DNA from 2 places in the Shinella sp. Sh6 genome. Region 2 is predicted to be linked to the other one. Evidence: predicted binding sites of a transcription regulator. Region 2 holds the regulator's gene; the other holds the start of a gene.
What was found. Region 2 encodes HrcA, which represses chaperone genes, less so after heat shock. Its sites were predicted from a motif close to GTTAGCACTCNCNNNNNGNGAGTGCTAAC; they were not measured.

Region 1 (4,379 bases), 600 kb from region 2:
GGGCAACGCCGCCGCCCGGTACGATGCCTTCCTGAACGGCAGCGCGCGTCGCGTTGAGGGCGTCGTCGATGCGGTCCTTCTTTTCCTTCACTTCGACTTCCGTCGAGCCGCCGACGCGGATGACGGCAACGCCGCCGGCGAGCTTGGCAAGGCGTTCCTGCAGCTTCTCGCGGTCGTAGTCGGAGGTGGTTTCCTCGATCTGGGCCTTGATCTGCGCGACGCGGCCTTCGATTTCGGCCTTCTGGCCGGCACCGTCGACGATCGTCGTGTTTTCCTTGGAGATCGAGACCTTCTTGGCGCGGCCGAGCATTTCGAGCGTGACGCTCTCGAGCTTGATGCCGAGGTCTTCGGAGATGACCGTGCCGCCCGTCAGGATGGCGATGTCTTCGAGCATGGCCTTGCGGCGGTCGCCGAAGCCCGGAGCCTTGACGGCAGCGATCTTGAGGCCGCCACGCAGCTTGTTGACGACGAGCGTGGCGAGGGCTTCGCCTTCGACGTCTTCAGCGACGATGACCAGCGGCTTGCCGGTCTGGACGACGGCTTCGAGAACCGGGAGCATGGCCTGGAGGTTCGAGAGCTTCTTCTCGTGCAGGAGAATGTAGGCGTCTTCGAGGTCGGCGACCATCTTTTCCGGGTTGGTCACGAAGTAGGGCGACAGGTAGCCGCGGTCGAACTGCATGCCTTCGACGACTTCGAGTTCGGTTTCGGCGGTCTTGGCTTCTTCAACCGTGATGACGCCTTCGTTGCCGACCTTCTGCATGGCTTCGGCAATGTCGAGGCCGATCTGGCGCTCGCCGTTGGCCGAGATCGTGCCGACCTGCGCGACTTCTTCCGAAGTGTTGATCTTCTTGGCCTTGGCCTGGAGATCCTTGACGACTTCGGCGACGGCGAGGTCGATGCCGCGCTTCAGGTCCATCGGGTTCATGCCGGCGGCAACGGCCTTGGCGCCTTCGCGAACGATGGCCTGGGCAAGGACGGTTGCAGTCGTGGTGCCGTCGCCGGCGATGTCGTTGGTCTTGGAAGCGACTTCACGGACGAGCTGGGCGCCCATGTTCTCGAACTTGTCTTCCAGTTCGATTTCCTTGGCGACGGAAACGCCGTCCTTGGTGATGCGCGGAGCGCCGAAGGACTTGTCGATGACGACGTTGCGGCCCTTCGGGCCGAGGGTTACCTTGACGGCGTCTGCGAGGACGTCGACGCCACGCAGCATCTTTTCGCGCGCGCTGCGGCCGAACTTTACTTCTTTGGCTGCCATTGTGAGAACTCCTGAAGAGGTGTCAGCAAAATTGGGAAGGGATGACCGGCGATCAGCCGATGATGCCCATGATGTCGGCTTCCTTCATGATCAGAAGGTCTTCGCCGTCGAGCTTGACTTCGGTGCCCGACCACTTGCCGAACAGGACGCGGTCGCCGACCTTGACGTCGAGAGCGACGACCTTGCCGCTTTCGTCACGGGCGCCGGAGCCGATGGCGACGATTTCGCCTTCCTGCGGCTTTTCCTTGGCGGTGTCGGGGATGATGATGCCACCCTTGGTCTTGGCTTCGGACTCGACGCGACGAACGACGACGCGGTCGTGAAGCGGGCGGAAGTTGGTGCTTGCCATTGTCTTTTCCCTCGATCAAATGACATTGCGGATCGCGAGCGGATCCGTTGGATTGGTGTTAGCACTCATCTATCGCGAGTGCTAGCGGAACCGAGATAGGCGGCAGGGCCCTTCGAGTCAAGAACGGCGCCTCGAAATTATTTCGGCCGGAATGGTTACCGCCGTCCTCGTCCGCCTGGCGGCAGATGGGGGCACCTTCACAGCCCATCAAGGCAGTCCCGTGAATTTTCGGCCGTTTTCCGGCGGGCGGCGCAAAAATGCGGGAAGAGGCTTGTTTTCTTGGCCTCGCTTTGCAATGTCAGCCGGGCTCGATCTCGACACGGGAAACCCTGATGGCTCAACGCATCCAATCCTTCCGCGACATCGCCGCGCAATACGACGTGGTGCTCTGCGACGTCTGGGGCGTCCTGCATAACGGTGTCGAGGCCTTTTCCCATGCGAGCGAGGCGCTTGCCGCCGCGCGGGCCGCGGGCCTCACGGTCGTGCTCATCACCAATTCGCCGCGCCCCCATCCGGGCGTGCGCGTGCAGATCCGCGGCCTCGGCGTTGTGGACGAGGCCTATGACCGCATCGTCACCTCCGGCGACGTCACCCGCGCGCTGATCGCCGAGGGGCCGAAGAAGATCTGGTTCATCGGCGCGGAAAAGGACCTTCCGTTGCTCGACGGCCTCGGCGTCACCGAGGTGGGGATGGAAGAGGCCGAGGCCGTGGTCTGCGCCGGCCTTCGCGACGACGAGCGGGAGACGGCGGAGGACTATCGCGGCGAACTCGCCCTCCTCGCGGCGCGCAAACTGCCCTTCATTTGCGCCAATCCGGACCTCGTCGTCGAGCGCGGCCACAGGCTCATTCCCTGTGCCGGGGCGCTTGCCGTGATCTACGAAACCCTCGGCGTTGCGACGCGCATCGCCGGCAAGCCGCACCGGCCGATCTACGAGCAGGCGCTCGCCGAGGCGCGCGAGGTCCACGGCGCCTTCGACCTGTCGCGCGTGATCGCCGTCGGCGACGGCATGCCGACGGACGTGCGCGGCGCCGAAGCCTTCGGCCTTGACGTGCTCTACATTTCCGGCGGCATCCACGCGCAGCACTATGTCGAGGGCGGGCGCACCGACGAGGACAGGCTCGCCGCCTTCCTCGCCGCCGAGAACGCCCACCCGAAATGGTGGATGCCCCGGCTTCAGTGACGCAGAGGCGCATCATGACGGTATTTCACAGGAACGAGACGAAAGAGCCGCTGCCGCAGCATCTGCGCGGCGGCGTCATCGCCATCGGCAATTTCGACGGCGTGCACCGCGGCCACCAGGCCGTACTGCAGCGGGCGCTGGATATCGCGCGCAGCCGCGGCGTTCCCGCGCTGGTGCTGACCTTCGAGCCGCATCCGCGCACCGTCTTCCGGCCGGACAAGCCGGTCTTCCGCCTGACGCCCGCCCCGCTCAAGGCCCGCATCCTCGAAGGCATGGGCTTTTCCGCCGTCATCGAATATCCCTTCGACCGTTCCTTCTCGGAAATCTCGGCGCAGGATTTCATCCGTGCGATCCTGATGGACTGGCTGCATGCCTCCGAGGTCGTCACCGGCTTCGATTTCCATTTCGGCAAGGGCAGGGAGGGCGGCCCCGCCTTCCTGATGGCCGCCGGCGAGGAGAACGGCTTCGGCGTCACGCTGGTCGATGCCTTCCGCGACGAGAACGCCTCGGTCATCTCCTCCAGCTTCATCCGCGCGCTGGTCGGCGAGGGCAAGGTGGCGGAAGCGGCAGGCCAGCTCGGCTACCGCTACACGGTCGAGGCGGAGATCGTCGGCGGCAAGCAGCTCGGCCGCACGCTCGGCTTTCCCACCGCCAACATGCAGCTTCCGCCGGAAGTGGAGCTACGCAACGGCATCTACGCGGTGCGCTTCCGCCGCCCGGACGGCTCCCTCCACGACGGCGTCGCCAGCTACGGCCGCCGCCCGACGGTGGACGCGGACGGCGCCCCGCTGCTGGAAACCTTCCTCTTCGACTTCTCCGGCGACCTCTACGGCGAAATCTCCGCCGTCTCCTTCTTCGGCCACCTGCGCGACGAACTGAAATTCGACGGCCTCGATCCGCTGGTCGTGCAGATGAAGCGCGACGAGGAGGAGGCAAGGGCACTCCTTTCCGGCGTCAGACCGCTGGGCAGCATCGATGCGCGTCTCTGTTTTTGAGCTTTTCCCGTGCGGGTTTGCCCCTCACCCTAACCCTCTCCCCGCAAGCGGGGAGAGGGGACTTGCCCCACGAACGGACATTGGAAGAAGAAACCGGTGCGGCATATCCCTTCGCCCCGCTTGCGGGGAGAAGGTGGCGGCAGCCGGATGAGGGGCAATCCACTGCCAACCGCCGACAGCGCCCAAATATATGTCCGCCGTCTTTTCAAAACGCTGAAAAGGCCGTAAGACCGCGCGCATGATGCTCCACCGGCCGACCATCGCCCTGCGAATTAGTGGCCCGGCCTTCCGCGCGCTCTGAGCGAGGCCGGAAGGTCCGGGATTTCGGGCGTTTCCAGAAAAGCGCCCCCGCCGTCAGTGCCTGACACCATTCCGCGCGAAAAGACGATAGCCATACCCATGACCGATACGCCCGAAAAAGTCGATTATTCGTCCACCCTCTACCTGCCGCAGACGGATTTCCCGATGCGCGCCGGCCTGCCGCAGAAGGAGCCCGAGATGGTGGCCCGCTGGCAGAAGATGGACCTCTACAAAAAGCTGCGCGCCTCCGCCGCCGGCCGCCAGAAGTTCGTGCTGCACGACGGCCCGCCCTATGCCAA
Region 2 (4,379 bases):
GCGATGCCGGCTTCTTCGAGCTTTTTCACCCAGAAATCAAGCGCGGGACCGGCAACGCGGAAACAGGCATGACCCGGTCCGCTGGCCCCGTGCACTGGCACGGGAAAGGCCTCGGGCGGCGGGGGATGGACCGTTTCCCTGGGGTTGAAGATCAGGAGAACGCCCGCCCCGCAGCGGAAGAAGACGTGGCGGTCCTTCTGCCGCGTGATCCTTTCGAGCCCGAGAATGCCGCCGTAGAAGGCTTCCGCCGCGTCGAGGTCCTCCGCATAGAGCGCGGTTTCCAGAATGCCTTCGATCGCGGCGGTCATGGGATGGCCTTGTCTCAGGCGACGGCCTGCTTCTGCAGGGCGACGAGGTCGGCGATGCCGGCGCGGGCGAGCGCCAGGAGGCCGGTAAATTCCTCCTCCGTAAACGGCTTGCCCTCCGCGGTGCCCTGGATTTCGACGATGCCGCCCGAGCCGGTCATGACGAAGTTGGCGTCGGTCTCGGCGGCGGAATCTTCCAGATAGTCGAGGTCGATCACCGACTGGGCGGCGAAGATGCCGCAGGAAATGGCGGCGACATGGTCCTTCAGCACCTTCTCCACCTTGATCATGGAGCGGGCTTCCATCCACTTCAGGCAGTCGTGGAGCGCGATCCAGGCGCCGGTGATGGAGGCCGTGCGCGTGCCGCCGTCGGCCTGGATGACGTCGCAGTCCACGGTGATCTGGCGCTCGCCGAGCGCTTCGAGATCGACGACGGCGCGCAGCGACCGGCCGATGAGGCGCTGGATTTCCTGCGTGCGGCCGCCCTGCTTGCCGCTCGCGGCCTCGCGCTTCATGCGGTCGCCGGTGGCGCGCGGCAGCATGCCGTATTCGGCCGTCACCCAGCCCTTGCCGCTGTTGCGCAGCCACGGCGGCGTCTTGTCCTCAAGGCTGGCGGTCACGAGCACATGCGTGTCGCCGAACTTGACGAGACAGGATCCCTCGGCATGCTTGGAAATGTTGCGCTCGAAGGAAACCTTGCGCATCTGATCGGTTTTTCTGCCGGACGGCCGCATCGCGAACTCCTCGTTCAAATAGGTGGGGAGTGCTTTAGACCGTTTCGCCCGGCGAGGGAATGGTCCCGGGGGCGGGGGATGGAAAATCCGTTTTGCGCGGCCCCCGTGAAGCCACTATATATCCTTGAGGATAACAGCGTTGCGGTTCGAGGATGGTTTTGAAGAGATCTCCGGGTCCTGACAGTCTTGCGGCGCTCGACGAGCGGTCGGGCGAGATTTTCCGCCGCATCGTGGAAAGCTATCTGGAAAGCGGCGAGCCGCTCGGCTCGCGCAATCTGTCGCGCATCCTGCCCATGTCGCTCTCGCCCGCCTCCGTGCGCAACGTGATGAGCGACCTGGAGGAGCTCGGCCTCATCTATTCGCCCCATGTCAGCGCCGGCCGGTTGCCGACGCAGCTCGGCCTGCGCTTCTTCGTCGACGCCTTCATGCAGGTCGGCAACATCTCGGCGGAGGACCGCGCCTCCATCGAGCGCCACATGCGCCCGCACGGCCAGAAGCACGCGGCCGTCGAGACCATGATGAACGAGGCGAGCCAGGCCCTTTCCGGCATGTCGCGCGGCGCCGGCCTCGTCATCACGTCGAAGAACGACGCCGTCCTCAAGCATGTCGAGTTCATCCGCCTGGAGCCGACCAAGGCGCTCGTCGTGCTGGTCGGCGACCACGACCAGGTGGAAAACCGCATCATCGATCTGCCGGCGGGCGTCACGGGCTCGCAGCTCACGGAGGCCGCCAATTTCCTCAACGCCCATCTTTCGGGCAATACGCTCGTGGAGGCGCGCTCCCAGCTCGAGCGCCTGCGCGGCGAGATCAGCCACGAGCTGGACAGGCTCTCGCAGGATCTCGTCGAGCGCGGCCTTGCCGTCTGGTCCGGCGGCTTCGACGAGGGCAAGCCGACGCGCCTCATCGTGCGCGGCCGGGCGAACCTGCTCGAAGGGCTTGCCGGTGCGGAGGATATCGACCGCCTGCGCATGCTCTTCGACGACCTCGAGCGCAAGGACAGCCTGATCGAGCTCCTGAACCTTGCCGAGACGGGCCCCGGCGTGCGCATCTTCATCGGCTCGGAGAACAAGCTCTTCTCGCTCTCCGGCTCCTCGCTCATCGTCGCGCCCTACAGGGACAGCGACGAGAAGATCGTCGGTGCGGTCGGCGTCATCGGGCCGACGCGGCTCAACTATTCCCGTATCGTGCCCATGGTGGACTATACGGCGCAGTTGATGACCCGGCTTTCGCGCTGAAGCCGGCAATCCGGTTGCCGGCCCTTGATTTTTCAGGACCAAAGCTCGATATCGGGCCCAAACACCAGAAAATGCAATTCGGAGTACGTCATGACCGACGAGACCAAGAAACACGGACCTGACGAAGCGGCGGAAAAGGACTTCGCCGCGGAAGCATCCGCCCCCGAGGACGCAGCCGACGTCGAGGCCCCGGCCGAGCCGGACCCGATCGAGGCGCTGCGCGCGGAAAATGCCGACCTCAGGGACAAGTACCTGCGGCTTGCCGCGGAGATGGACAACCTGCGCCGGCGCACCGAGCGCGACGTGAAGGACGCGAAGTCCTACTCCGTCGCCTCCTTCGCGCGCGACATGCTGGCCGTGTCCGACAACCTGAACCGCGCGCTGGAGGCCATCCCGGCCGAAGCGCTGGAAGCCGGCGAAGCGGGCCTTAAGGCGCTCGCCGAGGGCGTGGAGATGACCGAGCGCTCGATGCTCGCCTCCCTCGAACGCCACGGCGTGCGCAAGCTCGACCCGATCGGCGAGAAGTTCGACCCGCACTTCCACCAGGCCATATTCGAAGTCCCCAACCCGGACGTTCCCAGCGGCACGGTCGTCCAGGTCGTGCAGGCCGGCTACGTCATCGGCGACCGGGTCCTGCGCCCGGCCATGGTCGGCGTCGCCAAGGGCGGCCCCAAGACCCCCGCCGGCGAACCGAACGCCGCACAGGCCTGACCCCCAGGCAACAGAGCAAGGAAAAGCCGGCGGTCCATGGGGCCGCCGGCTTTTTCATGTGGGCTTGAAGTGCCTCAGGCGGCGTTGGATGCGTGCTCTTCGCTGAGGCAGGCGTAGATGGCGCTTTCGCTGTCGGAAGCGCGCAGCTTTGCGACCATTGCGGGGTCGCGCAGCACGCGCGCAATGCGCGAAAGGGCCTTCAGATGATCTGCGCCGGCCCCTTCCGGGGCCAGGAGCAGGAAGACGAGGTCGACCGGCTGGTCGTCCAGTGCCTCGAAGTCCACGGGGGTCTCGAGTCTTGCGAAAAGGCCGGTGATCTGCGTGAGCGCCTTCAGCTTGCCGTGCGGGATGGCGATGCCATTGCCCACGCCGGTCGAGCCGAGCCGTTCACGCTGAAGGATGACGTCGAAGATCTCTCGTTCGGGAAGCCCCGTGATCTTTGCCGCTTTCGCTGCCAGTTCCTGAAGCAGCTGCTTCTTGGAATTGGCCTTCATCGCCGGAATAATCGCACTCTGCTGCAGCAAACCTGCCAATGCCATGCTTTTGTCCTCGTCGCCGGGTGAAGGGTTTGAAGAGGCGTGGTGCCCGTCCCGGCACCACGCTCCCGTCACTCAGCCTTTGATACTGGCTGCGTCTATCCAGCCAATATTTCCGTCGTTGCGTCGGTAGACGATATTGAGCTGCTCCGAGCCGCTGCTGCGGAAGAGAAGAACCGGCTCGTCCGTCATGTCGAGCGCCATGACGGCGCTTGCGACAGACATGGTCCGAAGTTTCTTCGTGCTTTCCGCAACGATGGTCGGTGCGTAGTCCTCGGGAAGCTCTTCGTCTTCGTCGGGGACCGAATCCATCACCGTGTAGGCCACTTCCGCAAAGCCGTCATAGCCGTTGCCGTTGTGGTGTGCCTTGAGTTTGCGCTTGTACCGGCGCAGGCGCTTCTCGATCCGCTCCGCGGCAGCCTGGAAGGATGCCAGCGGATCGTTTGCTTCGCCATTCGCCTGCAAGGCCATGCCCGTATCGAGATGAATCTTGCAGTCCGCGCTGTACCGCGATCCCGCTTTTTCCACGGTGACCTGGCTCGAATATCCTCCGTCGAAATATTTGGTTACGGCCTCTTCCACCTGCTCTTCAATGCGCTGGCGGAAACTGTCGCCGATTTCCATATGTTTACCGGATACACGCACACTCATGGAGGTTACCTCTCTTTCGTGATTTGCGTGCAACAGTCTATGCCAACCTCATCCGCGTTCCAAGCGTTTCACATGAGCCGCCCTCTTGTGCGCTGCACGATAGAGAAAAGCGGGGATATCCCTGGAATTCCGGCCTGTCTTCCCTTCGGAATTGGGGCGCGCATTAGCCGGTCCAGCCCGTGAAGTCAATCGTCCGATTCAGGCATT

Region 1: the regulator HrcA is predicted to act here: its motif matches at 1,662-1,690, upstream of groES (co-chaperone GroES).

What each region holds. Positions count from the first base shown of each region.
Region 1 covers NZ_AP044005.1:602,816-607,194, forward strand. Annotated here, with positions in the region: gene groL (chaperonin GroEL) at 1-1,255, opposite strand, end outside; gene groES (co-chaperone GroES) at 1,308-1,604, opposite strand; gene ACZ5TO_RS02835 (TIGR01459 family HAD-type hydrolase) at 1,937-2,785, shown strand; gene ACZ5TO_RS02840 (bifunctional riboflavin kinase/FAD synthetase) at 2,800-3,780, shown strand; gene ileS (isoleucine--tRNA ligase) at 4,180-4,379, shown strand, end outside.
Region 2 covers NZ_AP044005.1:3,626-8,004, forward strand. Annotated here, with positions in the region: gene ACZ5TO_RS00020 (VOC family protein) at 1-308, opposite strand, end outside; gene rph (ribonuclease PH) at 323-1,039, opposite strand; gene hrcA (heat-inducible transcriptional repressor HrcA) at 1,198-2,274, shown strand; gene grpE (nucleotide exchange factor GrpE) at 2,365-2,985, shown strand; gene ptsN (PTS IIA-like nitrogen regulatory protein PtsN) at 3,060-3,524, opposite strand; gene hpf (ribosome hibernation-promoting factor, HPF/YfiA family) at 3,597-4,172, opposite strand.